DNA from 4 places in the Ochrobactrum sp. PL_is483 genome. Region 2 is predicted to be linked to each of the others. Evidence: predicted binding sites of a transcription regulator. Region 2 holds the regulator's gene; each other region holds the start of a gene.

Region 1 (7,330 bases), on a different contig from region 2:
GATATGGTGTCAAAAAGCGGGGCGGGCCGCTTCCCGCCCCTCCATGAATATACGGCGTTTCGGCCTTCGCGATCCGGCAATCCGATGCGCAACCTTAAGGAATTGAGGCCATGCCCCAGCTCATATTTCTGCTGCTGATCATCGCCGCCGCCTGGTACGGCTACCGCTCGTTCAAGCGTGAAGCCGCGCGCGTGTCGCAGCGCGTGCGTCAGGCGGAAAAGGAAGCGCAGAACCGGGCTCACGGCACATTGGTGCAGGACCCCAAGACCGGCGAATATTACGTCAAGAAGGACTGACCTTTCCGTCACGAACAATTGCCGGCGAAGCGGTGCGATCGCCGTCACTCGTGTTCAGGTCCACCAGCAGAAATGAACATGTTCCCGAAAACCGAAACACATGCCGATGCCGGTTCTCCGCGTGCGGTGACGCGTCTGGCTCCCGCCAAGATCAATCTCGCGCTGCATGTGACGGGGCGTCGTGACGATGGCTATCATCTGCTCGACATGCTGGTGGTCTTTGCGCGCTATGGCGATATTATTCGGGTCGAAATTGCGGAAGAGGACAGCTTTACGGTCAGCGGTCCTTTCGCAAAGGGCATACCGCTCGACGGCGGCAATCTGATTCTCAAGGCCCGCGAGGCGCTGCGCGGCGAGACACAGCGGATTTCGCCGCCTGTCGCGATCCATCTGGAAAAGAACCTTCCGATTGCTTCAGGCATCGGCGGCGGATCGAGCGACGCAGCCGCAACCCTGCTCGCACTCGATGAGTTGTGGAGGCTCGGTCTCGGTTTCGATCGGCTTGCCTCAATCGGGCTCGGCCTCGGCGCGGACCTGCCCATGTGTCTGCATGGCGCATTGAAGGGGACGCCGCTTGCCGCCCGCGGAATCGGTGAAGAGCTAACCCCGGTCAGCGGCTTCCCCGCCTTGCCCATGCTGCTCGTCAATGACGGGACTGCCGTTGCAACCCCAGATGTTTTTCGCGCGCTTGAAAAGCGCGATCATCCAGCGCTGGCACTTGCCTCGCACCCGGATATCGGCTCTCTTTGCGCTTATCTGCAAACAACCCGAAATGATCTCCTGTCCCCGGCATTGAAACTTGCACCGCGGATCGGCGCCAAGCTCGACCTGCTTCGCGAGAGCGGATCGCTTTACGCACAAATGTCGGGATCAGGCGCCACCTGCTATGCGATCTACGAGGACATTGCTGCCACCGAACGGGCCGCTGGACATCTCTCAGCCGAAAGACCCGATTGGTTCGTAATCGCGACCCAAAGCGTCCCGTCCTGAAAACCCACATGTCGGTTGAAAAAGGCGGAGCTTCTGGCTTCGCCTTTTGCTTGTTCAGTCTTCGTCGGGCGGCAGGATGGAATGCTTGAGCCGGATGGGCTTCAAACGCTGCGGAAGCTGATCGAACGCCACGCCATCAAGCAGAAGCGGCTTTACCACATCGAGGCGCACCAGAAGTCCGGCATCGAGCGTCGTCTTGTGGCCGAAGATTTTGCGGACCGTCCCCAAACCGCTATCTTCCGGCAATGAAAAGCGCGCGGCCCCGCCGCCATTTTCCATATGGCGACGCAGCGCCTCCTCCCAGCCTTCCTGCGGGATAGCGCCGGGCCTCAGCAGCAGCGCCCATGGCGTGCGGATTTCATCGAGCGCCGCCTCAATGTCCATTTCGGAATGAAACGCACAGCCCGCCCCCAGCGCGACCAGAGCGGTTTCATCCGACGATCCCCTGTCGATAACCGTCACGCGACGCAACAAACCTTCCACAACAGCCGGCACCAGTGCCGAAAGCGTGTGAGCCAGCGCTCGTTCAGAATTCAGGGTCTCGATGACGACGGATAACATGAGCGCTTCATATATCAAGAACGTGTGACCGGAAAGCCGACACTTTTATGTTCTTGCTTTGTTCTAATTCTTATTATAGGAATAGATTCATCAGAACAGAGTCGCATGGCGGCACAGCACGCGCAACGGAAGAGTTGCCGGACCTGACAGGGTTCGCTGTCGCCGTGATTGTACAAGGCCAGATGTTTCCATTCAGGGAGACGAAGATGGAAGTGATCCAGCAGGCAGATATCATCAAGCAGGCCGACAGGGCTGCCTTCGGTAGCGGGCGCGCGGATCACGCCAATGCGGTGATCGGCGAGGCCGGCTTGCGCATCGATCACGCCCGGCGGCGTGGGCGCGGCGCGGGCATTAATCCGACCGGGCGTTTCGAGCCGACCACGCGCCACGACTTCGACGACGGCTGGACCACGCTTGAGGAATTGCCGCCGTTCAAGACCGATGTGCAGATCGAAAAGCCGCGGACGATCATCACCCGCAATGATTCACCCGACATCAGTTTCGATCGCTCGATCAATCCCTATCGCGGCTGCGAGCATGGCTGCATCTATTGCTTTGCCCGGCCGACGCATAGTTACATGGGGCTTTCTGCCGGTCTCGATTTCGAATCCCGCCTGTTTGCCAAGCCGGATGCCCCACGTCTTCTGGAGCGCGAGCTGGCCAAGCCCAGCTATCAACCGAAGACAATCGCCATCGGCACCAATACCGATCCCTATCAGCCGGTCGAGAAGAAATGGCGCATCATGCGCGAAATTCTCGAAGTGCTGGAGGCGGCCAATCATCCGGTCGGCATCGTGACAAAATCCGCGCTCGTCGTGCGCGACATCGATATTTTGAGCCGCATGGCGGAGAAAGGGCTGGCCAAGGTCGCCTTGTCGGTCACCACGCTCGATGCTCATCTGTCGCGCACGATGGAACCGCGCGCCTCGACGCCGACACTGCGCCTTCAGGCCATCCGCAAACTCGCCGATGCGGGCATTCCAGCCTCCGTCATGATGGGGCCGGTCATTCCCGGCATCAACGATCACGAGATCGAGCGCATTCTGGATGCCGCCTATGCGCAAGGCGCGCGCGAGGCCGGCTATGTCCTGCTGCGCCTGCCGCTGGAAGTCGCGCCCTTGTTCAAGGACTGGCTGCTGCGCAATTATCCGGATCGCTACCGGCACGTCATGTCGCTGGTGCGTTCCATGCGGGACGGCAAGGATTACGATGCCGAATGGGGCAAGCGCATGCGCGGCACTGGCCCCTATGCATGGCAGATCGGTCGCCGTTTCGAAATAACCGCGCGCAAGCTCGGCTTCAATGCACGCCGCCTTCAATTACGTACCGATCTGTTCGAGCCGGTCGAAAAGGGAGGCAAGCAGCTTTCGCTGTTCTAGAGCATTTTCAGCAAAAGTGTGCGCCGGTTTTGCGTTGGATGATGCGATGAAACAAATAGTTGGAGCGGTTCCAATCCTGCACAGCCTGCCAGTTGCCTGTTGAATTTCCGTCTGATTGTCCTTCAGACGGAGGGGCTGCCTGCTTTCACGCCACCATCCTCGAGCAGGGCCCTTGCGGAGAATCGGAAGCAATGCGAGCATTGCCGCCAAATGAAACGCTCGGCTTCTGATTCTCCGCTCCTCTTTGATATCCCGATCGCGCCTGACTTCTCGGAAGAGAAAAGGTTGCTTGCACGTGGATTGAAACATATCGTCGGCATAGATGAGGCCGGACGCGGCCCCCTGGCTGGCCCGGTGGTTGCCGCTGCCGTCGTGCTCGATATCGACAATCTCCCGGACGGGCTGGACGATTCCAAGCGGCTTACGGCTGCAAAACGCGAGGCGCTCTACGACGTCATTCTGGCGAAGGCCATAACGGTTTCGGTTGCAAGCCTCAGCGCACGCAGCATCGACGGAAGCGATATCCGGAAGGCAGCGCTTGAAGCGATGCGGCGCGCATCCATCGGCCTGACGCTGCGGCCCTGCCACGCGCTGATCGATGGCCGCGATGTTCCGCCGGGACTTCTCTGCCCGGGTTCTGCTCTCGTCAAAGGGGATCAGCGCTCCATTTCGATCGCCGCGGCTTCCATCGTCGCCAAGGTCACGCGGGACCGCATGATGATCAGGGCCGGTGCGGCGCATCCACCCTACGGGTTGGAAATTCATGCGGGCTATGCCACCGAAAGGCACCGCGCCGCCATCGAGACTGCTGGTCCCGTACCCGGCATCCACCGTTACACTTTCGCCCCCATCAAGGATCGCTTCGGCGTTTAAACCGTCGCCAGCTTGGCAGCAAAGCCGAACAGCAGCGCTGCAAAACCCCAGCGCTGGACCGACTGTATGGCGGGATAACGTTTGAACAGGGTTCCGAGCGAGGAGCCCGTAAAGGCATAGAGCGTGTCGAACAACAAGCCGACCGTCGTCATGATGCCGCCAAGAACCGCAAATTGCAGCGCGATGCTGCCATTTGCGGGGTGAACGAACTGCGGCAGCAGGACGGAACAGAAAAGCAGCGCTTTCGGGTTGAGCAAATTGGTGAGAAGCCCCTTGCGGGCCGAAGCCAGATAGGACCGCCGTTCACACAGGCCGCCAACCGCGTCCACTGTCGGCAGGGGATGGCGCAGAATCCCGATAGCAAGCCAGACCAGATACCCAGCACTTGCGATCCGCACGCACTGAAACGCGACGGGAAAGGCATGCAGAAGCGCCGCCAGACCGAGTGCAGCAAGAGCCACATGGCAGGTGCGCGCGATTGCAAGGCCAGCCGCAACTGCCAGTGCATGGCCCCTGCCCCGCGCTGCCCCGGTCTGGAGCAACAGGATCATATCCGGTCCCGGAATAAGAAAAGCGGCAGCCAATGCCCCCGCGTATAACCACATCTCGCTCATTGCTATCGCCTGTAGAAATCATGCCAAGCTAACCGCGGCGCGAAAGTTCCTAAAACCGACTGCGAAACAGTTGCACGTTCGAGAATATCCGCGAACAGAAGCGCATGTCCTTGCGATTTGTGGCGCAATGTCTTCCGGTTTTGGTATAATCAGCCAATGAATCAACTGAAGTTGCGAGATCATGCCAAAAATCAAACTCGACGCCATCGACCACAAGATACTGACTGCACTTCAGGAAGATGCCCGGCTTTCCAATGTCCAGCTGGCAGAAAAAGTCGGTCTTTCGCCCTCTCCCTGCCTGCGCCGCGTCAAGATGCTCGAGAAGGCGGGCGTCATTCGGGGCTATCACGCAGCCCTGGATCGCAATGCGGTTGGGCTTGGGCTGACGGTCTTCGTCGGCATCCGGGTGGAGCGTCATCACGAGGAAACAGCAACGGCGTTCCGCACTTCGGTGCAAACTCTGCCTGAAGTGTTCTCCTGTCATCTCGTATCCGGGGAATCCGATTTTCTGTTGCATGTCGTGGTGGCCGATCTCGCCGCCTACGAGCGGTTCTTGTCCGGCACGCTGCTGCGTCTTCCCGGCGTCATCGACATTCGAAGCAATTTCGCTATTCAGACGGTCAAGTCACAGGGAGAGCTGCCGCTTGCGCAACTGACCGATAACGAACACTGATTTTAATTCCGGACCATGGGAGCCCCTTATGCCGGATATCGTCAACGCAGTTCTCATCGGGCCCGAAGGCGTCCTACTCGGACGCCGCAGCCCTGATCGCCGCGCCTATCCGAACCGGTGGAGTTTTCCGGGCGGTCACGTGGAAGCAGGTGAGAGTTTCGAAAGCGCGCTCCGGCGTGAAATCAAGGAAGAACTTGGACTGACGCTGCGTTCGTTTTCTTTTCTCACGACTATATAGAGATCGTAAATCCGACAGCGTCATTCCATCTCTATACCTCCACCGCATGGGACGGTCAGCCTGCCATTCGCGACCGCGAGCACACGGAGCTGCGATGGTTCACACCGCAGGAAGCGGAAGCATTGGATGATCTCGCCCTGGAAGAGTACCGCCCGCTGTTCCGCAGCCTGGGCGGAATGAAAACTGGTCCCGGACCAGAGCGGTTTTAAAAACACTTCCGCACGTAAAACAAAAACGCCGCCCTTGCGAGGCGGCGTTTTTCTGAAAACTATGCGAGCCGTGATCAGTTCAGGTTCGACTTGACCTGCGCCAGAGCATCCTTGAACAGGTTGCCTGCGACCTTCGCATCGACCTTTTCAGCAACGATCTTGCCAGCCGCGGCGACTGCGAGGTCGACTGCCGAAGCGCGAACCGCATTGATGGCATCGACTTCAGCCGTTGCGATCTTCTGCTCGGCAAGCTTGTTGCGGCGTGCAACATATTCTTCCGTCGCGCGCTTGGCGTCTTCGAGAAGCGCCTTGGCTTCACGCTCGGCGGAAGCAACGATGTCGCTTGCTTCCTTTTCGGCTTCCTTGCGCTTGCGATGATATTCAGCCAGCAGCTGCTGGGCTTCTTCGCGAAGCGTGCGGGCTTCTTCCAGTTCGTTCTTGATACGGTCAGCGCGCTCGTCGAGCGACCGGCCGATCATGCCCGGAACCTTCAGATAGGCGAGGATCGCCAGAAAGATGATGAGGCCAATCAGTGCCCAGAATGTAGCGTCCATTGTCCTCTCCTCAGGCGTTGGCGGCCTTGACGGCTGCTGTTACCGATGCCTTGTCGGCCTTGGTGCCCAGAAGCTGTTCAACGATCTGCGCAGTGGTTTCCTCGGCAATATTGCCGACGTCGTTCATGGCCTTGGCCTTGATCGCGGCGATACGTTCTTCGGCTTCCTTGAGCTTGCCTTCCAGCGCTGCTTCGGCGGAAGCGCGTTCCGCGTCGGCTTCGCCCTTGCCCTTCTCGCGTGCAGCTTCTGCAATCGAAGCAGCCTTGGTGCGGGCCTGGGCCAGTTCCTGCTCATAGGCAGCAATAGCGTTGTCGGCATCCTGCTTGAGGCGGGCTGCCTGCTCGAGATCCTGAGCGATGCGGTCGCGACGGGTTTCGATCACGCCGCCGATGCGCGGCAGGACCACGCGCGACATGAACAGATAGAAAAGCCCGAACGTGATCGCCAGCCACAGAAGCTGCGAAGCATAATGGGTGGAATCAAACGGCGGGAATACGCCGCTGCCGTGTCCGGCATCGTTGGCGACCCCGGTCTCGGTGTGCACAGCATCGGCTGCGCCGTGCTCGCCAGCAGCAGGTGCCGGTTGCGATTCGGTGGCGGTTTGGGCAAACGCCGTGGACACGAACATCCAGATTTCCCCTTTAATCCAGCACAATCCGATCCAGATGGAAAAGGATCGCGCCTTACTCAGACGTCATATGCAAAAGCCAGCCGCGCTGCATTCGAGATACAGATCGCGGCCAGCCCGTTTCTTGCGACCGTTGATTAGACGGCGAAGAGGAGCAGAAGCGCGATGAGCAGCGAGAAGATGCCCAGAGCTTCCGTAACGGCGAAACCGAACACCAGACGGCCGAACTGGCTGTCAGCAGCGGACGGGTTGCGCAGAGCGCCGGAGAGGTAGTTGCCGAAGATATTGCCGAGGCCGAGAGCCGTACCGGCCATA
Region 2 (7,330 bases):
CAGGGCCCCAGAGGCAGGCAACGCCAGCAGCAATACATGCAAAAGGATTGGCACCCGACGAACCGGCGAGACGCACCGTCGAGGTTGAGGCGTTCTGTTCGTGATCTGCATGGAGGATGAAGATGCGGTCCATAGCGCGCGCCAGAACCGGGTTGACCTTGTAATCCTCGCATGGGACGCCAAAGCACATGTGCAGGAAGTTCGATGCGAAATCGAGGTCGTTCTTCGGATACATGAACGGCTGGCCGATATGGTACTTGTAGGCCATGGCGGCTAGCGTCGGAACCTTGGCGATCAGGCGAATGGAAGCAACCATACGCTGATGCGGGTCAGTGATATCGGTAGAGTCATGATAGAATGCCGACATCGCGCCGACGCAGCCAACCATCACTGCCATAGGATGGGCGTCGCGGCGGAAGCCCGAGAAGAACTTCGTCATCTGTTCATGAATCATCGTGTGGCGCGTCACACGATAATCGAAGTCAGCCTTCTGGGTTGCGGTCGGCAGTTCACCATAGAGAAGCAGATAGCAGGTTTCCAGAAAGTCACCGTGTTCGGCGAGCTGATCGATCGGGTAGCCGCGATAGAGCAGGGTGCCTTCATCGCCATCGATGTAGGTGATCTTGGATTCGCACGATGCCGTGGACGTGAAGCCTGGATCGTAGGTGAACATCTGCGAGTTCTTGTAGAGTGGACCGATATCAACGACGTCTGGTCCGACAGTGCCTTGTCGCACAGGCAGGTCGAATGTTTTGCCTTCTAGTGTAAAGCTGGCTGTCCTATCTGACATCGTGTTTCCTTTCATGTCCACTTTGCCGCCCGCACGACGGCAGAATTGTAATCGCCGTTATAATTTGTCTTTTATCTCTTGGTGTGATCCCCGAGCCGCGGGGACCATCAGCGTTGCAACGCATTATCCTAACGATTTTGCACGTCAAACTATCCCAAACGGTTCGCGATGCAATGCGTAATTTGAACTATTTACGCCGGTTTTGTCACGTCAGCGTGAATGTTCCCACCTTAACCGATTTGATCGTGGATACGTCCAAGCGACTCTTCACGGCCAAGGACAAAAAGCACGTCGAACACGCCCGGAGAGGTGGCGCGACCGGTCAATGCTGCACGGAGCGGCTGTGCAATCTTGCCCAGCTTCAGGCCGGTTTTCTCTGCGTGAGTCCGTACGACGGCATCAAGTGATTCAGCGGTCCACTCGCCTGCTGCTTCCAAATCCGGCAGCACGGACTTGAGGACGGCGCGGCCTTCCTCATTCAAGAGTGACGCCGCCTTTTCATCCAGATCAAGCGGGCGAGCAGCGAAGATGAACTTCGATCCGTCGGCCAGCTCCACCAGAGTTTTGGCGCGATCCTTCAGGCCCGGCATGGCGGCGAGCAGTTGTGCGCTTCGCTTCTCGTTCAGCGCGTCCGCAATTTCCTTGCCGCCTTCGATTTCCGGCAGAACAGCGATAAGCGCATCATAAAGCGCCTTGTCATCGCTGGCGCGCATATAGACGCCATTGATCGCCTCAAGCTTCTGAAAATCGAAGCGAGCGGCACCCTTATTGATATCCTTCACGTCGAACCATTCGATCATCTGTTCGGTCGACATGATTTCGTCGTCGCCGTGGCTCCAGCCGAGGCGCACCAGATAGTTGCGGAGTGCGGCGGGCAAATATCCCATCGCACGATAGGCGTCGACGCCCAAAGCGCCGTGGCGCTTGGAGAGCTTTGCGCCATCTGCACCATGGATGAGCGGGATATGCGACATTTGCGGCACATCCCAACCCATGGCGTTATAGATAACGGTCTGCCGGGCGGCATTGGTCAAATGATCGTCACCGCGAATGATGTGTGTCACGCCCATATCGTGGTCATCGACAACGACCGCATGCATATAAGTTGGCGTGCCATCAGAGCGCAGGATGATGAAATCATCAAGGTCCTTGTTCGGGAAACGTACGTCGCCCTGCACGGCATCCTGTACAAGCGTTTCGCCCTCCTGCGGAGCCTTGATCCGGATGACGGGCTTTACGCCAGCAGGCGCTTCCGACGGATCGCGATCACGCCAGCGGCCATCATAGCGCGGTGGGCGGCCTTCGGCGCGTGCTTTCTCGCGCATTTCTTCAAGTTCTGCAGGCGTGGCATAACAATAATATGCCTTGCCAAGAGCCACGAGTTCTTCCGCAACTTCGCGATGGCGAGGTGCGCGCTCGAACTGCGAGATGGCATCGCCGTCCCAATCCAATCCCAGCCAGGTCAGACCATCAAGAATTGCAGCCGTTGCTGCGTCTGTGGACCTTTCCCGGTCGGTGTCTTCAATGCGCAGCAGCATCTTGCCGCCATTGTGCTTGGCAAAAAGCCAGTTGAACAAGGCAGTACGCGCGCCGCCAATGTGCAGATACCCCGTGGGCGAGGGGGCAAAACGGGTTACAACCGGTTTCGGCATGATAGCTCCACTATGTCATGCGCCTTTTGAGAACAGCGGCGAATGCCGAGACATTGGCGCAAACTTGAATTCTGAAGCCTGCGGGAGATACCCGGCAGGGTAATCGAGGCTCTTGATGTGAACCCACTCGATTTCGGCTGCGGTTCATGTAGCATAGGCAGCAATGTGCGCAAGGGTTTCGCATCCCTTTCGTGCTGATGTGCCGTCGTTCTTTTGGGGTATCAAGGCGGTTTGGGCTAACTTTTGCGGTCAGGCGGGGGGCATGACGGGCATCAGGGAGGCGAGCGATGCAAACGAACGGGCGCTTGTCAGAAGCATGCCCGATGGTTTTGTGCGCACATTATTGCCAGAGGTATGGCCCCACGATGAAACGGAATTTCCGGCAAATCCGGAACTGGTCAAGTCATCTGCATCCCGCCTGCGTGAACGTCTTCTATCTATTCCTTCCATTGCGAAAAATCTGATCAGGGCCGCGATCGAAACTGAAGTCGGGCGTGGCCTGTTTTTTCTTTTGCTGCCAGTTTTCGCCGGTGTTGGCGCGATCATTTATTTCACGCTCTCATTCGAACCTGAATGGACACCGCTTTTGTCCATGCTTGCAATTGCCGTCATCGTTAGAAGTGCAACGCGCCGGTATTATGTTGCAGCTCAAGGCATAACATTGAGCATCGCTTTGGTAGCGGGGCTTGTAGTCGCCAAATGGGAGACGGAACGCCGAGCAACGCCCCTGTTGGGCTCAGATGTCGCAACACGCGTAACAGGCAGGGTTGTTGCTCTTGAATATCAGGATAATGGCAGTTGGCGAGTAACACTGGATGTGCTCCAGACCGAACGCCCAGAGCTTCGTTTTCCACCGAAACGCATTCGCATCAATGCAAGGGATATTCCAGCCTCTACGACAATTGGCAGTGGGCTGACGGGTTTCGCGCGATTGCGTACACCGTCAGGTCCGGTTCGTCCCGGCAATTATGATTTCTCATTTCATGCTTATTTCAATGGGATTGGCGCCAATGGTTTCTTTCTCGGAACGCCTAAAGTTGCGACGGTTCCTCCGCCAGATGAACTGACCGCCGAAATTTCCCAGTGGATTGCGATGTTGCGTGTTCAGGTGTCTGAACGCATTGAGGAAGTGATAGGTGGTGAGGACGGTAGTGTCGCTGCGGCACTCGTAGCAGGCACGCGCGCGGGGATCAGTGAGCAGACGAATGAAGATCTGCGTAAAGCAGGGCTTGCGCATATTCTGTCGATCTCAGGCTTGCACATGGCGCTTGCCGCAGGGGTCGTCATGCTGACGTTGCGGTCTCTCTTCGCGCTATTTCCGGCTTTCAGCGTAAGACATCCGGTGAAGAAGTATGCGGCATTTCTCTCCTTGCTAAGCTGCACCTTCTATCTTGCCATGTCGGGTGCTGATGTCGCTGCACAACGAAGCTACGTGATGATCGCAGTCATGCTTGGCGCATTGCTGGTGGACCATGCTGCCATCAGTATGCGTAATCTGGCGATTGCAGCGGTCGCTATGATTGCAATTTCGCCGCATGAGATATTGGGGCCGAGTTTTCAAATGTCTTTCTCGGCTACGGCTGCGTTGATTGCCGGCTATGCCTGGTGGAGCGAACGCAATGCGAGCAAGCGTTTTGGTGCGGAAAAACGCGGGAAGGCAGCTCCTGGTTTTGCCGGAAAAATCTTGAAGTTGCTCACAGCGGCGGCGGGCACATCTCTCATTGCCGGGCTGGCGAGCGGGATTTTTGCAGCTTATCACTTCAACAACACAGCGCCGTTTGGTTTGGTAGGAAATGTCCTTGCCGAACCCGTAATAGCTCTTCTCGTAATGCCGTTTGCCGTCTTCGGTCTTGTGCTGATGCCATTGCAACTGGACTGGGGGCCTTTGCAGATAATGGGCTGGGGTATTTTTGCTGTCCGTCATATAGCTGCTTTCGTGGCGACATGGTCACCCGACGGCAATCCGGGGGCCATGCCTTCTCTCACGCTTGTTGTTTGGACCATCGCGCTCGTTCTGGGTGTCGTTTTGTCGACGCGACTGAAGGCGCTGGCGCTCCCCTTCATTATTCTTGGGTTCGTAGCTTTCGTCAGTGAGCCTTTTCCCGACATCGTGGTATCGGAAGATGCCAAACTGGTGGGCGTCCGACTGGCTGATGGGAGGCTGGCAATCAATCGAAGTCGCCCCTCGCAATTTACAGCCGACAATTGGAAAACTGCCTATCTGGTCGATGAGTTTATCGCGCCGGCGACAGGCAAGAATAACGAAGGAACCGATGGAAATCGGTTCGAGTGCGAAGATGGTTTATGCACGATCAGCTTGCGCGATGGACGCATACTTGCCTATACGGCAGACACTGCAATGCGAGAGATAGCCTGCGATATTGGCGATGTGGTTATTCTCGCTGTTCCCGGTAAAGAAGCTTCGTGCCGTCGTTCAACTATCCTGAGTATCAGTAAACGTGATTTGGCGTTAAAGGGAGCTGTGGAGATAAGACTCGGAAAAGCATCAGAACAAAACGGAGTTTCCCAGGCTTTACTCGTAGTTTCTCCCGAAACAACAAGAGCCGAGGTGGGGCAGCCAATATCTACTCTGCAACAAGACAACCGGATAAGATTTGCAGTCGACACGCCGAGCCGCCCTTGGCATCTACATCGCATCCATTCACGTCCAGCTCGCGGTTTGGCTGAACGCGAATACAAACCAAAATCCCAGCCTGGCAGAAATTCAGGGAGCTGTTCAGCAGACGCCGACGGTGACGAAAATCGCTGCGAATGACCCTTAAGCGCTGCCAACTAAAAACGACGGATCAATCTGCTCGGACTTTTTGCTTTATGCATTTGCGCCAACACTTTAATAGCGGCGGATCAAGCCAACGAGCTTGCCTTGAACCCTAACACGGTCGGGGCCAAAGATTCGGGTCTCATAGGCGGGATTGGCTGCTTCCAGCGCGATGGATGCTCCTTTGCGACGAAAGCGTTTCAAAGTCGCTTCTTCGTCATCGACAAGCGCTACGACGATTTCACCGGGATTTGCGGAATCGCCACGTTTGATAATGACTGTATCTCCGTCAAAAATTCCAGCATCGATCATTGAATCCCCTTTGACCTCGAGAGCGTAATGCTCGCCTGCGCCAATCATTTCCGGTGGAAGGCTGAGGGAATGGGTTTGATTCTGGATCGCGGAAATCGGTACACCGGCAGCAATTCGTCCCATGACCGGCACGGAAACTGTTGCAGATGTATCGTCATTGGTAGCCGCAGGGGCGGGGCGCGATGGTGGAGGGGCTGGTGGTGCTTTGCCGAGGCTACCTTCGATAACGCTGGGAGCAAACTTCTTTTGCGCATTGAGCCCCGGAGCGATGGAATCTGGCAGACGCAAGACCTCGAGCGCACGTGCCCGGTTCGGCAGGCGGCGGATAAAACCACGCTCCTCCAAAGCGGTAATCAGACGATGGATACCCGATTTCGATGCCAGATCGAGCGCTTCCTTCATTTCATCGAAAGATGGGGGAATACCCGTCTCTTTCAGACGTTCGTGAATGAACAGCAGAAGCTCGTGCTGTTTGCGGGTTAACATGCGCGATACCCTCCCGGCAAAGAATCGAGAAAAACAAAACCAGAACGAACACTATATGTTCCAGTCTTGTTCTGCAATGGTTTTAAAATCCTTAACGTTTGCGTCGAGAATGGATGGAAAGCCGGTATCCGATAACGTCGCGGCGTTTCCACGTGGTGTCCAATAAAATAATGTATATTTTATATATCGTTATATGCGTTTTCTCGTGTAACTTGGCAATGGGTGCCCACGGGCGCTCTATAGCATAAGAACACGACAATCATCACCGATAGCGGCGGTAGGTGCATTCTCGTCCCTGATGATGAGGGCATCCGAGCCGACGAGGCCCGAAAGCATGGACGAATCCTGAACTGGAAACGGCTTTGCTATCAGCGTTCCATTCGGAGATGATTCGATTATTGCTCGAATATAATCGCGGCGATGATCGTTGGCGGGCAGGGTAACGCCCAGCTTGGCCGGACGGATGTCGGCGTCGAGATTGGTTCCGGCGAGCTTGGCAACAAGGGGACGAAGAAAGACGAGGCCACAGACCAGGCTTGAGACAGGATTACCCGGCAACCCTATGATGTGCACAATTTTATCTTTCACGCTGATGCGGCCATACATCAGGGGTTTGCCCGGCCTCATGGCTATTTTCCAGAAGTCGAGGCCGACTCCCAGTTTTTGAAGTGCGCCGTGCACAAAATCCCGGTCACCGACGGACGCGCCGCCAATCGTAACCAGAACGTCGATGCCATCTTGCAGGCTGTCTGCTATCGCCTGTTCAATCTTGGCAGGATCGTCCGGAATGATCCCCTTATCTTCAGGGCTGCCGCCCGCACGCCTTATGATTTCGGCGATTCCAACACTGTTCGATGCAACAATTTGATCCTTCCCCGGAATATCACCGGGAGGCACGAGTTCATCACCAGTCGCAACGATCGCCACCTTGGGTTTCTGGAATACGTCAACCTTCGCATTGCCGCTCGCGGCTGCCAGCGACAGTGCCGCGGCATCCAGCTCGCGTCCTGTTGAAATGACGATGTTGCCGGGCGAAAAATCGAGGCCCGCACGGCGGATATGCCGTCCTGACTCCATGCCTTCATGGACGATCAGCTGGTTGCCTGAACGCTCGGTGTGTTCTTGAATGACAATGGTATCAGCGCCTTTGGGTATTGGCGCGCCAGTGAAAATGCGAACCGCCTGTCCGATCCCCAATTCGCCCTCGAAGCGATTACCCGCAGCCGATTCGCCGATGATGTCGAACTTTACAGGATAAGAGATGTTGTCGGGCGCGATCAGGGCATAGCCGTCCATCGCCGACCCGTCGAA
Region 3 (7,330 bases), on a different contig from region 2:
GGAGGCTACGCTTCGCTCCGCACCTCAGGATGAGGGGCGGCAAGCCCGATGATATGAGGCCAACGATGTTAAACATCGACGCAGACGATTTAACAAAAGCACAGATTTTGTGAAGGTGAGTGGATACGCAATTCCCTCATCCTGAGGAGGTGCGTAGCACCGTCTCGAAGGACGAGGGAAAACAGGATCAATCCTCATCCACCACGCGCAGGCGTAGCTGACCCGGTTCGGTCGGTCTGGCCTGTGGCCGCGAAGGTTCCTCCGTGGGGGCAGGACCGAATTCCAGCGCCTCGATCTTCGCGCCGCGTTTCGTCACCTTGCTGGAAGAGACCAGAATATCGTCAATATCCTTGTTGGCCTGCGCGAAATGCGTTTGCAGCTTGCGCACGCGCTCGTCCAGGCGGCCGACATCTTCCATCAGGCGGATCACTTCGCCCTGAATGACATGCGCCTGCTCGCGCATGCGGGCATCCTTCAAGATTGCCTGAATGACCTGAATGGACAGCATCAGCAGCGACGGCGAGACGATAACGACCCGCGCCCGGTGCGCGCGCTGGATGAGCGCCTCGAAATGCTCGTGAATATCCGCAAAGATCGATTCCGACGGCACGAACAGGAAGGCGGTGTCCTGTGTTTCGCCGGGGATCAGATATTTGTCGGACACGTCCTTGATATGAATTTCCATGTCGCGGCGGAATTGCGCGACCGCTGTCTTGCGCGCCTCCGGTTGTTCCGTTTCACGCATCGAGTTCCAGGCTTCGAGCGGGAATTTCGCGTCGATCACCAGTGAGGGCGCGTTGTTGGGCATACGCACAAGGCAATCGGGCCGGGTGCTGTTGGAAAGCGTTGCCTGAAATTCGTAGGCGCCCTGTGGCAGGCCGTCGGCGATGATCGCCTCCATCCGCGACTGGCCGAAAGCGCCGCGCGTCTGCTTGTTGGCGAGGATCGCCTGCAATTGCACCACCTGACCGGCGAGCGACTGGATATTGTTCTGCGCCGTGTCGATGACCGCGAGGCGCTCCTGCAATTTGGCAAGGTTCTCATGCGTCGAGCGGGTCTGCTCGGTCATGGTCTGGCCGATGCGATGCGTCATGCCGTCGAGCCGCTCGCGGATCGACTGGTTCAATTCCGCCTGCCGTGAGCCGAATACTTCCGCCATGGTCTGCATGCGGCCCTGCATTTCGGCTTGTGCTTTCAGGATTTCGGCCATGCGATATTCCGCGTCGCGGGCGCGGTCCTCGGCCTGCGCTTCCGCCACTGCGCGAAGCCGGGCGGAACGCGCCGCAGCGATCAGAAAAAGGCAGAGGCTCAGCACCAGCACGACAATGCCCGCCAGCAGGATATTGCCGAGCGTGACGGATGTGGCGCCGAGCTGCAGAAGCGGCTCATTCAAGAGATTTTGGTTTTCCATGGGAAGAGCTTAGCTGATTCGTATCGCCTTGATGAGATCAAAACGGGAACATTTTGCAAAGTGTAATTGACGATTCCCATACGAGCGATTACGTGAAGCGCATGTCTGTAAAACCGCTTGTCATCCTTCCCGATCCCGTCCTGCGTCAGGTTTCCGCGCCTGTGGAACGCTTTGACGACCAGCTGCGCAAATTTGCCGGCGACATGTTCGACACCATGTATGATGCGCCGGGCATTGGCCTTGCCGCCATTCAGGTGGGCGAACCGATCCGCATGCTTGTCATCGATCTCGCCAAGGAAGGCGAGCCGAAGGAGCCGCATGTCTTCGTCAATCCGACGATCGTGCAGTCTTCCGACGAGCGCGGCACCTATGAAGAGGGCTGTCTTTCAATCCCGGATTATTATGCCGAGGTCGAGCGCCCCGCGACGGTCAAGGTCGAATATTTCGATGCCGACGGCAAGCCGCAATCCATGGAAGCCGACGGGCTGATGGCCACTTGCCTGCAGCATGAGATCGACCATCTGAACGGCGTGCTCTTCATCGACCATATTTCCAAGCTGAAGCGCGATATGGTCATCAAGAAGTTCAAGAAGCTCGCCAGCCAGCGCGTATCCGGGAAAGTGCTTTAATGCGTGTCGTTTTCATGGGGACGCCGGAATTTTCCGTGCCGATCCTCACCGCCATTATCGGTCACGGTTACGAGGTTGCCGCGGTCTATACGCAGCCGCCGCGTCCGGCGGGCCGCAGAGGCCTGGAGCTGACCAAGTCGCCGGTGCATGAGAAGGCGGAGCAGTTCGGCATTCCGGTGTTCACGCCCAAGAGCCTCAGAAACGCGGAAGAGCAGGAGATTTTCGCAAGCCTCGAAGCCGATGTCGCGATTGTCGTGGCTTATGGCCTGCTGCTGCCGCAGGCCATTCTCGATGCGCCGCGTCTTGGTTGCTATAATGGCCATGCCTCGCTTTTGCCGCGCTGGCGTGGTGCCGCTCCCATCCAGCGCGCCATCATGGCGGGCGATGTGGAAACCGGCATGATGATCATGAAGATGGATGCGGGGCTCGATACCGGGCCGGTTGCCATGGCGGAAAAGGTTGCCATCACGCCGGACATGACGGCAGGCGAGCTGCATGATCGCCTGAGCATGATCGGGGCGGACCTGATGATTCGCGCGCTGGGCGCGCTGGAACGCGAAAGCCTTGCCTTGCAGCCGCAGGCGGAGGAAGGCGTCACCTATGCCGCCAAGATCGACAAGGCCGAGGCGCGCATCGACTGGTCGAAGCCTGCGAAGGACGTGCACAACACCATTCGCGGCCTGTCGCCTTTTCCGGGCGCATGGTGCGAGATGGAAATCAATGGCACTGTCGAGCGCGTGAAATTGCAGCGCTCCACGCTGGGCGAGGGCAGGGGCGAACCGGGCGCGGTGCTGGATGATCGGCTGACGGTAGCCTGCGGCGAGGGTGCCGTTCGGCTTGTGACGCTACAGCGTTCCGGCGGCAAGCCATTGCCTGCGCAGGAATTTCTGCGTGGCGCGCAGGTCACGAAGGTTCTCTAAGCGGTGCCGCGCTACAAGCTCACTGTCGAATATGACGGCACGCCCTATGTCGGCTGGCAGCGGCAGGAAAACGGCCATGCGGTGCAGAATGCCATCGAGCTGGCGTTCAAGAAGTTCTGCGGCGAGGACCTGACATTGAGCGCTGCGGGCCGTACCGATGCGGGCGTTCATGCCACCGCGCAGGTTGCCCATGTCGATCTTGCCAAGGATTGGGACGCGGGCAAGGTGCGTGATGCGGTGAATGCGCATCTGGTCATGGCGGACGAGCGCGTCAGCATATTGAATGTCGAGAAGACGACCGACACATTCGACGCCCGTTTTTCGGCACGTAGCAGACATTATCTCTACCGCATCCACAATCGCCGTGCGCCTCTGGCTATCGATTATCAGCGCGCATGGTGGGTGCAGAAGCGCCTTGACGCCGATGCAATGCATGAAGCGGCGAAGCGGCTATTGGGCGAACACGATTTCACGACGTTTCGCGCTACGCAATGCCAGGCGAAAAGCCCGGTCAAGACGCTCGACCGGCTGGATGTAACGCGCAATGGCGACATGATAGAAATGCGCGTTTCAGCGCGGTCCTTTCTGCACAATCAGGTCAGGTCATTTGCAGGCAGCCTGATGGAAGTGGGCGTGGGTCGCTGGACGGCGGATGATCTGCAAGCTGCTTTGGAAGCGCGCGACCGCAAGGCCTGCGGGCAGGTTGCCCCGCCCTATGGGCTTTATTTGGTCGGCGTCGATTACGCCTTTCCGTACTGAGACCCGAAGCGCTCTAGGGGATCAAAAGCAAACTTCCGGATGATTTTCCCGTCTCCAGCGCGCGATGGGCCTGTGCTGCCTCGCTTAGCGGATAGGTTGCCCCAATCGTTCCAGTCAGTCCCTTTTCCATGATGTCGAAAAGCTTGGAAGCGGAGTTTCGGTAGTTATCCAGATCGTTGATGTAAGCGATCACGCTTGGCCGGACGAAAGAAAGATCTGCTTGATTGCCAAGTGCATCAATGACTGCCTCGGAGATTCTTCCACCGGCTTGACCGATGCTCGCCAGAGTTCCGAGATGGCGCACGCATTGCGCGGTTTTGGGCAGAGTTTCTCCACCGATGCCATCATAGGCGACGTGAACCCCCTGTCCGTTCGTAAGGCGTCTGGTAGCGGTGATAAAATCACAATCGCGCCCAACGAGCACATGATCCACGCCGTTCTCGCGCGCCGTTTCGGCCTTTTCTTCCGAACTGACTGTGCCGATTACCGTTGCTCCGAGAGCCTTGCCCCAGCGGATCAACAGAGTACCCAGTCCGCCTGCGGCTGCATGCACCAGCATGACCGTGTCCGAGCCCACGGGAAATGTATCGGTCAGAAGCATATGGGTGGTAAGACCGCGCAGCATTGTGGCTGCCGCCGTCTGCGCGGAAATTGTATTGGGCAGCATCAGGGCCCGTTGGGCGGGTAGAAGCCGGGTCGAGGCATAGGCACCCACCGGGAGGCCTGCATAGGCCACCCGGTCACCCGGCTTGAGAGCAGTTACGCTCGATCCGACGGCCTCCACCACGCCTGCGCCTTCGACGCCGAGCACAGCCGGAAAGGACGGCAGCGGATAAAGGCCGGTACGGTGGTAGATGTCGACGAAATTCACGCCGATTGCCTCGTGGCGGATGCGTATCTCGCCCGCACCGGGGCTTCGGGGTGTCTGCGGGACTGTCTGAAGCAGCCCTGCTTCACCGGTCTCGTTCAGAATGATCTCGTGGTCCATCAGTTTAGCCTCCGTTGCAATCCGGAGCAGTATCGTGGATAGAGAAACGGGAAAAAATTGCTGTTTTGATCGCAACGTATGGGAAAAATTTCACAATGGTGAATTGGGAGAGCGTACGTTATTTTGTAGCTTTGGCCGATACCGGCACTCTGTCGGGCGCGGCGCGGATGCTGAATGTAGAGCATGCGACGATAGCGCGACGTGTGGCTGCCCTGGAAAGCGAAACCAGTTTGAAGTTGGTTGACCGTCGGGGACGGCGTTTTCTGCTGACGGAAGACGGTGAACGGATCGCTGCAATTGCCCGCAAGATGCAAGACGAGGCGCAGGCTATCAGTCGGCTGGGCGCAGTCCGCGATACTGGTATAAGCGCTACCGTTACACTCACGGCGCCGCCTTCCTACGCGGTTGCGAGACTGGCCAGGCCGCTTGCTGCAATATCGGCGCAGTATCCGGGTATCCATATGCGTGTGATGGGGGAGGCGCGCTTCAGTTCCCTGAACCGTCGGGAAGCGGACATAGCTATACGCCTGACACGTCCGACGACCGGCGACCTCACCATCCGCAGGCTTGGCGAGGAAGCCTTTCGCCCTTACGCAAGTCGACACTATCTGGCGCGAACCCGCCCAGAAGAATGGCAGTTCATTGCCTATGATGAAAGTTTGGAGGACGCGCCGCAGCAGGCATACTTGCTTGCCTTGGCTGGCACCCGGCCAATTGCCTTGCGCGCCAACACGCTGGAGATGCAGCTCGCGCTCGTAAGCGAGAACGCTGGCATCGCCATGCTGCCGGATTTCATGGCTGAAACACAGGAGCATCTCGTGCCCGCGCTGCCGGATCATGCTCCGCTTCTGCGTGAGGTTTGGATGGTTGTTCACTCCGACATGAAGGCCGTTCCGGCTCTGCGCGCCGTCATGGCCGAGATTGCTGGTGCCCTCAATCATCCCATGCCGATATAACGGCTATCGTATTAGTAAGCCTGCGGATCGAAGCCGATCCCGAGTAAATTCTGCAGCAGGACGGTCAGGAACAGCGAGCCGAAGAAGATGCAGGCGAAGAACGGTGCGGCATAGGCATGCGGGCGCTGCAATGCGACGAATGTCAGCCGGTAGCTCAAAACGATGGATATGCCGAATATGATGAAGGCGAACAATGTCGACACATCGATCCGTCCCGGAAAGAACAGTTGCAGCAACGTGATGGGCGCGAAGATCCACGAAATCAGGGCGCTGCCCCAATTGGTGGCAATCACGAAAGCCGCATAGCGCTTGGCGATGCCGATGCGGCTTGCGAGCGCGCCGATGATGACGAGCGGGATAACCCAGGCGGCGATGTCCACGAAGGCGGCGCGGGTGACGATGGCAAAGCGCAGGCCCGCTTCCTCGCGGCCCGCCGTCAGGTTCGCCGCATAGGCCACCCAGCTTGCGAACATCGGCGGCAGCGCAATGGCGATCGCATAGAAAGACGACCAGAAGCCCTCGGCGGATATGTCGAGATAATTCAGGCCTTCCTTGCGCCCGAGCATCATTTTCCAGACGCCCCAGAAATATCTGAAAATATCGTCCAGGCTTGGCATGAGATTCCCAAACTTTCGCATAATCCGGCGGACAGGTCGTACGACTGTCCGGGGCTATGCACTACCCAAAGAAATCGGCCCAAAGAAATCGGCAATGAAGCGCTCATAAATCTGTGTCAGGCCTTCGAGGTCGGCAAGGGCCACGCGCTCGTCAACCATATGCATGGTCTGCCCGACAAGGCCGAACTCGACCACCGGGCAGTAATCCTTGATGAAGCGGGCGTCCGAGGTGCCGCCTGAAGTCGACAATTCCGGGCGCTTGCCGGTCACGGCCTCCACCGATGCGCTCAGCGTGCCGATCAGCTTTTCGTCGCGGGTCAGGAACACATGGCTCGGATGCTCGCGCCAGGTCAGTTCATAATTGATCGGCGTTTCGCGCCCCGGACGCAGGCGGTTGTCGCGAGCGGCCTTTTCGAGGCGCGCCGCGATTTCGGCCTGCAAGGTTTCTGCCGTCCATGTGTCGTTGAAGCGGATGTTGAACGAGGCGGTTGCCCTGTTCGCGATGACATTGGTGGCCTTGTTGCCCACATCGATGGTGGTGACTTCCAGATTGCTGGCCTGAAAATCTGCCGTGCCTTCATCGAAAGCCGGGTAAAGCAGGCTGTCGACCAGCGTTGTGATGCCGCGCACCGGATTTTCGGCCAGATGCGGATAGGCGGCATGGCCCTGCACGCCATGGACGGTGATCGTGCCGGAAAGTGAGCCGCGCCGTCCGATCTTGATCATGTCGCCGAGCGCGTTCGGATTGGTCGGCTCGCCGACGATGGATGCGTCCCAGCTTTCGCCGCGCTGCTTTGCCCAGTCGAGAAGCTTGACCGTGCCATTGATGGCCGGGCCTTCCTCGTCACCGGTGATCAGGAAGGAAACGCTGCCCTTGATGCTGCCATGCTTTTCAATGTGGCGGGCAACGGCTGCGACGAAACAGGCGACGCCGCCTTTCATGTCCACCGCGCCGCGACCGTACATCACGCCGTCTTCGATGGCGGCGGAGAAGGGCGGATGCTTCCAGTCGCCTTCATTGCCGGGCGGCACGACATCGGTATGGCCCGC
Region 4 (7,330 bases), on a different contig from region 2:
TCCAAGTACCCTCGTCCTTCGAGGCTCGCTTCGCTCGCACCTCAGGATGAGGGTTACTGCGGGCGCTACCGCCCTTCACCTCATGGTGAGGTGGGAATGAACCCTGAGCTTGTCGAAGGGGAAATGAGCCTCGAACCACGAAGGTGAAGGGTCAGGGAAACCAACATGCAAAACGCCCTCCGCGTCGGAGGGCGTTTTTCTTTATTCAGGCCGCATGTTTGATGCTGGCCAGCATCTTTTCCTCGCCCGGACGCAAGGTCAGCACCCGCACGCCGTTCGAGGTGACCGCCACCGTATGCTCGAACTGCGCCGACAGTTTTCCGTCGCGCGTCACCACCGTCCAGCCGTCCTTTTCCTGCTTCACCTTGGCCGTTCCCTGATTGAGCATCGGCTCGATGGTGAACACCATGCCTTCGCGCAGCCGAACCCCGGTGCCGGGCTTGCCGAAATGCAGGACCTGCGGTTCCTCATGCATCTCGCGACCGATACCATGGCCGCAATATTCCCGCACGATGCTGTAATCATGCCGCTTGGCGTGGCGCTCGATGGCATGGCCGATATCGCCCAAGGTCGCGCCGGGGCGCACGGCGGCAATCCCCTTCCACAGCGCCTCGTAGGTCACCCGGACGAGGCGCGAGGCAAAGGGCGCGACTTCTCCGACCATGTAGGTCTTGCTGGAATCGGCGATATAGCCGTCCTTTTCCAGCGTGATGTCGAAATTGATGATCTCGCCGTTTTGAATGATCTCGTCATGCGACGGCATGCCGTGGCAGACGACCTCGTTCTTCGAGCTGTTCAGCACATAAGGATAGTCATACTGCCCCTTGCTGGCAGGCCGCGCCTGCAATTCGCGGGTGATGTAATCCTCAACCAGATCGTTGACCTGCATCGTGGTCATGCCCGCCAGCGGCGTGCGGTCGAGAAGGGCAAAAACCGAGGCCAGCAGCGCGCCGGATGCCGCCATCTTTTCCACTTCGGCCGGGGTCTTGGTCATGATGGCTGCACTGCCAGAACCGGCAGAACCGGCAGCTCGACCCGTGCCGAGCGCAACTGCATCTGCACGATCTCGTTGAACGACAGGTCGGGATGCGCCTGCGCCAGCATGCCGATCTTCATCCAATATTCTGCCTGCGCATTGATCGAACGGCACATGACGTCGCTCGCCTTGCGCAATTCCTCGTGCAGCTCGTCGCCAATCTTTACGATACCCATGGCAATATCCAGTATAAGCGTTTTATATACGAACCATATATAAATCGTATAAATCCATTCATCAAGCTTTCTGCTCTTCCTTCTCAGGCAATCAAAACCCCTTGCATTTAATATGGCACCATACTATACGGCACCGTATGGAAATTATCGAACAAAAGCATCATGCCCTTCTGGGTGAAATGGAACGCCGGCACAGTCCGTCCACCGACGCGCTGAAAGCCTGCTTTGAAGTCCTTTCGCTTGCTGCGGCCATTGACCGGGATTGCGCCAACCGGCTGGCGCCGCACAAGCTTTCGGAGGGCAAGTTCGTGCTGCTGTTTCTGTTGCACAATGCGCCCGACGGCCTCTCGCCGCACGAGCTTTCGGAACGCGCAGGCGTGACGCGCGCCACCATCACCGGCCTGCTGGACGGGCTGGAGCGCGACGGTTTCCTCAAGCGCCACGCGGATAGCGAGGACCGCCGCAAGCTGGCTGTCCGGCTGACACCCGAAGGTTCGCTGCTGGCGCAACAGCTTTTCGAACAACATACCGCATGGATTGCAAGCCTGATGAGCGATCTCTCGTCAGGCGAACAGCAGCTTCTCAGCACCTTGCTGCGCCGCATCTGGAGCCGCACCGATGCCGGTCGCTCCTTCAAGATCAATGAAACTCTAAGGGATATGACATGACCTATTACCTCGCCGAGCTTTATTCCCCGAAAGCTGGCTGGCACGCACTCGATGCTGAAGGCAGGCAGGCCTTCTTTGAGAAAGTCGGCGCGGGCATGGGCGGACTTGCAGCGCTTGGTATCGAGGCTTTGGCATTGGGACCCGTCGACGCGACAAAGCCTTTTGCGCCCGATCAGAGTTTCTTCGCCATCTGGCGCTTCCCGGACGAAGCGGCTCTCGACATGCTGATTACCGGAATCACCGCCACCGGCTGGCACGATTATTTCGACACGATCAATGCGGCTGGCGCTGGCACCGACCTTCCCGGCCATCTGGCGCAATTGGCAGGCGTGCCTTTCCGGGAAGCCGCCTGAAGCCGCCGGAGCGTATTCCCCCGTTCCAGAATGGTTCCTGTCTTAACGGAATCGTTGGAACGGCTCTATCCATTCGTTTTACGCATTTCCGAACGCATCGAAGCGGAATTGGAAATCAGTCCGGCGGATTGATTTCCTCGCGCGGGCGTTTCACACTTTTGGCTCGGAAATGCTCCGGCAATTCGTTTTTACGCGCCTCCCGAAAATCGTTTCACACTTTCGGGAGGCGCTTCTTCAGGGGAATTTTTCTGTCCACACATACACCCGGCTGATCCCGCTTGACTCTTGCCTCGCTCGATTCAATACTAGAACAAATAGAGAACAATTTGACAGGAAACGAACGTGAGCGGCATCGACATCGCGGCGTTGCGGCGCATGGTTACGGCCATTGCAGGCAATGATCCGCAAGGCAGTTTTGCCCGCAGGACAGGAAGCGGGACGGACGCAGGCTTCGGTCGCGCACGCAGTTTCACGCTCGGCCTTGCCGGGGCCGATGCCGCCTTTCCGCATGGTCTGGCGGGCGATGCGCTGCATGAGGTTTTTGCCGAAAATCCGGGCGCGCATATGGCTGCGACCGGCTTTGCTCTGGCGCTGGTGCTGCGGGCGACGCAGGATGGAAGGCCGATCATCTGGATCGAGGAGGAAAGTGCGGCGAGCGAATATGGCGGGCTTTATCCGCCGGGGCTTCACGCCTTCGGGATCGATCCGTCGCGGCTTCTGATCGTGCGCTGCCCCAGCGCGCAGGATGTGCTGAAGGCGGCGAACGATGCGCTGGAGGCAGGCAGCGGCGGCAAGGCCTCGCATCTGGTTTCCGGCGTCGTCGCCTCGGTGACCGGCCAGCCGAAATGTCTCGACCTCACCGCATCGCGCCGCCTGCTTCTGGCGAGCGAGACCGCGCAATTGCCGGTCATCCTGCTCAGGAGCCACCGGACGGCGGTGCAAAGTGCTGCCGTCAGCCGCTGGCGGGTGGCGCCCGCGCCATCGCGCTCCAGCGGAGCGAACGCGCCGGGAAAACCGGCCTTTTCCGCCGTGCTGGAGCGCAACCGCCACGGCACATGCGGGCAATGGATCATGGAATGGAACAATGAAACCCTTGAATTTGGCACAAGAGAACGGGATGGCAGAACGCTTGTTTCTCGCCCTGTGGTTTCCGTTTCTGCCGACCGACCGGCTTCGCCGCGCCGTTCCGCATGACGGCAGGGAGCGCCTGCCCCTGGTGGTGACCGAGCGCACGGCCAATGCATTGCGCCTGACGGCGGTGGATGCGGCGGCGGCAAGGCTCGGCCTTTTCCCCGGCATGGCGCTGACCGATGCGCGCGCCCGCGTGGAAAGGCTGGACGTGGCGACCGCCGCGCCGCAACACGACGGGGCATTGCTCAAGCGCCTTGCCCATTGGTGCGAGCGCTATACGCCGCTTGTCGCCCTGGATGAGCCGCATGGCCTGATGCTCGATATAACCGGCTGCGCGCATCTGTTCGGCGGGCTTGCCACCATGCGCGCCGACGCCATCCGCCGCATTGAACGCGCCGGGCTGAAAGTGCAGGCGGCGATTGCCGATAACAGTTTTGCCGCGCGGCTTCTGGCGCGGGGAACGAAGGGCGGCGTGTTCAGCAAGGCGGAGGCCGACCGCCACCTTCCCCGTCTGCCGCTTTCCGCGCTTGAACTGACGCAAGCGGCGGAAACCGGCCTCAAGCGCGCCGGGTTGAAACGGATCGGCGATGTGATGGGGCTTCCGCGCGCCGCGCTCACTGCCCGTTTCGGCACCGATCTTGCCACAAAGCTCAACCGGCTGGCGCGGCAGGAGCGCGCGCCGATTTCCCCCTTGCGCATCATGCCGCTCAGTATCGCCGAGCGCCGCCTGTCGGAGCCGGTGACGGGGATGGAGCTGGTGGAGCATATCTTGCTGGAACTGGCGCAGGAACTGTTCACAAGGCTGGAAATAGAAGGCAAGGGCGCGCTTCTGGTCGAAGCCTCCTTCTTCCGGGTCGATGGCGAAGTGCGCCATGTCCATGTCGAAACCGGCCAGCCGCTGCGCGACGACAGGGTTTTCCTGCGCCTTGCGCGCGAAAGGCTCAACGCCTTGACCGACCCGCTCGACGCCGGGTTTGGCTTCGATATGATCCGGCTGGCCGCACTGCGCAGCGGCGCGATAGCCCATCGCCAGACCGGACTTGACCAGCATGAGGAGGATGAAGCCGGTTTCAGCCAGCTTGTCGACCGGCTCTCGGCGCGGCTCGGACAGGACCGGGTTCTCGTTTCCTTTGCACGCGACACCCATATGCCGGAGCGCGCTTTCGGCCTTGTCCCTGCCCTGCATCGATCGCGGAAAACCGAAGCCGGATATCGCAGCCAGGCGGAACTGCCGGGCGATCCGCCCGCGCGTCCCATAAAACTGTTTCGCCCGCCGCAGCCGATCGACAGTGTGGCGGAAGTGCCCGACAGCCCGCCCTCGTTCTTTCTGTGGCGGCGGGTGCGCCATCAGGTGCGCCTTGCCGAAGGGCCGGAACGGATCGAGCCGGAATGGTGGCGGGCAATCGGGCAGGACGTGCCGGAACTGCGCGATTATTACCGGGTCGAGGACGAAAACGGCCAGCGCTTCTGGATTTTCCGCGAGGGGCTTTTTGACGGCGCCAATCATCCGCGCTGGTTTCTGCATGGGTTGTTTGCGTGATGGTTCCTTATTTTGAAATGGCTGCCGCCAGCAATTTCTCCTTCCTTTGCGGTGCTTCGCACCCGCAGGAACTGGTGGAGCGTGCGCATGAGCTTGGCCTGTCCGGCATCGGCATTGCCGACCGCAACACGCTGGCCGGCGTGGTGCGCGCCCATGCGGAATGGAAGGAATTTCGCGACAAGAGCGATTTCCGGCTGTTCATCGGCTGCCGCCTGTCCTTCATCGACGGCACGCCGGAGATGGTCGTCTATCCGCGTGATCGCGCCGCCTATGGGCAATTGTGCCGCCTGCTGAGTGAGGGCAAGACCCGCGCCGCCATCAAGGGCGAATGCCACCTCGAATGGGGCGACCTCCTGTTTCGCGCGCGGCAATTCCAGATCGCGGTTTTTCCTCCCGAGGAAGACCAGCCGGATTTTGCCACGCGGCTGGCGGATATCGCCAAGGCCGCCCCCGGCTCGGTCTGGCTGGCGCTCGCCCTGCCGCATCAGGGGCAGGACGGACGCCGCGCGGAGCGCACCGCCCGTTTCGCAGCCGCAGCCAATGTGCCGCTCATCGCCACCAATGACGTGCTCTATCATCACCCGGACCGCCGCCCGCTTCAGGATGTGCTGACCGCAACCCGTCACCACACGACCGTTTTCGATGCCGGGCGGCTTCTGGAAAAGAATGCCGAGCGCCACCTGAAGCCGCCGAAGGAAATGCTGCGGTTGTTTCGCGATTATCCTGAAGCCATCGCGGCGACCGCTGATTTCGCCGCGCCCATCACCTTCCGGCTCGATGAGCTGAAATATGCCTATCCCGATGAACCCATCCCGCCCGGCAAGACAGCACGCCAGCACCTCCATGATCTCACCTGGGAAGGGGCGGCGCGCCATTACGGCGCGGACACGATTCCGGAGAAGGTGCAGGCGCTGATCAACAAGGAACTGGCGCTGATCGCCCAGCTTCAATACGAGCCCTATTTCCTCACCGTCTATGACATTGTGAACTATGCCCGCAAAGAGAACATTCTGTGCCAGGGGCGCGGTTCGGCGGCCAATTCCGTGGTCTGCTTCTGCCTCGGCATTACCGGCGTGAACCCGACGGAAGTGGATCTCCTGTTCGAGCGTTTCATCTCCGCCGAGCGCCAGGAACCGCCGGATATCGACGTCGATTTCGAGCATGAGCGCCGCGAACAGGTGATGCAATATGTCTATAAACGCTACAGCAGGGACCGCGCGGCCATTGTCGCGACCGTCATCAGCTATCGCTCGCGCAGCGCCATTCGCGACATCGGCAAGGCGCTGGGCCTGACCGAAAATGTGACGGCGGCGCTCGCCAATACGGTGTGGGGCATATCGGGCGGCGGCATCGACAAGCAGCATATAAGGCAGGCGGGCCTCGATCCCGACAACCCGATCATCCGGCGCGCGGTGGAACTCGCCATCACGCTGATCGGCTTTCCGCGCCACCTGTCGCAGCATGTCGGCGGCTTCGTGCTGACCCGCGACCGGCTGGACGAAACCGTACCCATCGGCCCGGCGGCGATGAAGGACCGCTCCTTCATCGAATGGGACAAGGACGATATCGACGAGGTGGGACTGATGAAGGTCGATGTGCTGTCGCTCGGCATGCTCACCTGCATCCGCAAGGCTTTCGACCTCATTCACCAGCACAAGCCGCAGCTTTATGGGGGCGAAAAGCTGGCGTTGGCAACCGTCGAGCGCGAAGACAAAGCCGTCTACGACATGCTGTGCGCGGGCGATTCGCTCGGCGTGTTTCAGGTGGAAAGCCGCGCCCAGATGAACATGCTGCCGCGCCTGCGCCCACAGGAGTTCTACGATCTCGTCATCGAGGTCGCCATCGTGCGCCCCGGTCCTATTCAGGGCGACATGGTGCATCCTTATCTCAGGCGGCGAAGCGGACAGGAACCATCCACCCTGCCCTCGCCTTCGCCGGAGCATGGACCAGCGGACGAATTGCAGCAGATACTCGGCAAAACCAAAGGCGTGCCGCTGTTTCAGGAACAGGCGATGCGCATTGCCATGGAGGCTGCAAAATTCACGCCCGAGGAAGCCAACCAGCTGCGCCGCGCCATGGCCACCTTCCGCAAGATGGGCACCATCCATACGATGGAGACAAAGATGATCGAAGGCATGGTCAGGCGCGGCTATGAGCGGACCTTTGCCGAAAATTGCTTCAACCAGATCAAGGGGTTCGGCGAATATGGCTTTCCTGAAAGCCATGCGGCGAGCTTCGCGCATCTGGTCTATATTTCCGCCTGGATCAAGTGCCATCACCCGGAAGTGTTCGCCGCTGCCCTCCTCAACTCCCAGCCCATGGGTTTTTACGCGCCCGCACAGATCGTGCGCGATGCCCGCGACCATGGCGTGACGGTGCTGCCCGTCGATGTGAATTTCAGTCACTGGGATAATATTCTGGAGGAT

What was found. Region 2 encodes LexA, which represses DNA repair genes until DNA is damaged. Its sites were predicted from a motif close to TGTTCNNNNTGTGTTCNG; they were not measured.
Region 1: a site for LexA is predicted at 1,896-1,913, ahead of AC0TNJ_RS07200 (PA0069 family radical SAM protein). Genes of this name have one in related genera too.
Region 3: a site for LexA is predicted at 1,445-1,462, ahead of AC0TNJ_RS08855 (DNA recombination protein RmuC). Genes of this name have one in related genera too.
Region 4: a site for LexA is predicted at 2,540-2,557, ahead of AC0TNJ_RS14475 (ImuA family protein). Genes of this name have one in related genera too.

What each region holds. Positions count from the first base shown of each region.
Region 1 covers NZ_JBVPGS010000030.1:157,115-164,444, forward strand. Annotated here, with positions in the region: gene AC0TNJ_RS07185 (hypothetical protein) at 111-296, shown strand; gene AC0TNJ_RS07190 (4-(cytidine 5'-diphospho)-2-C-methyl-D-erythritol kinase) at 369-1,286, shown strand; gene AC0TNJ_RS07195 (glycosyltransferase family protein) at 1,341-1,847, opposite strand; gene AC0TNJ_RS07200 (PA0069 family radical SAM protein) at 2,054-3,226, shown strand; gene AC0TNJ_RS07205 (ribonuclease HII) at 3,437-4,099, shown strand; gene AC0TNJ_RS07210 (LysE family translocator) at 4,096-4,713, opposite strand; gene AC0TNJ_RS07215 (Lrp/AsnC family transcriptional regulator) at 4,895-5,386, shown strand; gene AC0TNJ_RS07220 (NUDIX domain-containing protein) at 5,415-5,624, shown strand; gene AC0TNJ_RS07225 (F0F1 ATP synthase subunit B) at 5,908-6,387, opposite strand; gene AC0TNJ_RS07230 (F0F1 ATP synthase subunit B) at 6,398-7,015, opposite strand; gene AC0TNJ_RS07235 (F0F1 ATP synthase subunit C) at 7,153-7,330, opposite strand, start outside.
Region 2 covers NZ_JBVPGS010000028.1:73,576-80,905, forward strand. Annotated here, with positions in the region: gene gltA (citrate synthase) at 1-790, opposite strand, end outside; gene gltX (glutamate--tRNA ligase) at 1,021-2,442, opposite strand; gene AC0TNJ_RS05445 (ComEC/Rec2 family competence protein) at 2,705-5,218, shown strand; gene lexA (transcriptional repressor LexA) at 5,294-6,019, opposite strand; gene AC0TNJ_RS05455 (molybdopterin molybdotransferase MoeA) at 6,257-7,330, opposite strand, start outside.
Region 3 covers NZ_JBVPGS010000032.1:57,283-64,612, forward strand. Annotated here, with positions in the region: gene AC0TNJ_RS08855 (DNA recombination protein RmuC) at 188-1,411, opposite strand; gene def (peptide deformylase) at 1,513-2,040, shown strand; gene fmt (methionyl-tRNA formyltransferase) at 2,040-2,960, shown strand; gene truA (tRNA pseudouridine(38-40) synthase TruA) at 2,964-3,719, shown strand; gene AC0TNJ_RS08875 (quinone oxidoreductase family protein) at 3,733-4,707, opposite strand; gene AC0TNJ_RS08880 (LysR family transcriptional regulator) at 4,803-5,663, shown strand; gene AC0TNJ_RS08885 (hypothetical protein) at 5,675-6,280, opposite strand; gene dapE (succinyl-diaminopimelate desuccinylase) at 6,335-7,330, opposite strand, start outside.
Region 4 covers NZ_JBVPGS010000037.1:155,677-163,006, reverse strand. Annotated here, with positions in the region: gene map (type I methionyl aminopeptidase) at 206-994, opposite strand; gene AC0TNJ_RS14490 (ParD-like family protein) at 991-1,212, opposite strand; gene AC0TNJ_RS14485 (MarR family transcriptional regulator) at 1,350-1,880, shown strand; gene AC0TNJ_RS14480 (DUF6616 family protein) at 1,877-2,233, shown strand; gene AC0TNJ_RS14475 (ImuA family protein) at 2,576-3,427, shown strand; gene AC0TNJ_RS14470 (Y-family DNA polymerase) at 3,453-4,904, shown strand; gene AC0TNJ_RS14465 (error-prone DNA polymerase) at 4,904-7,330, shown strand, end outside.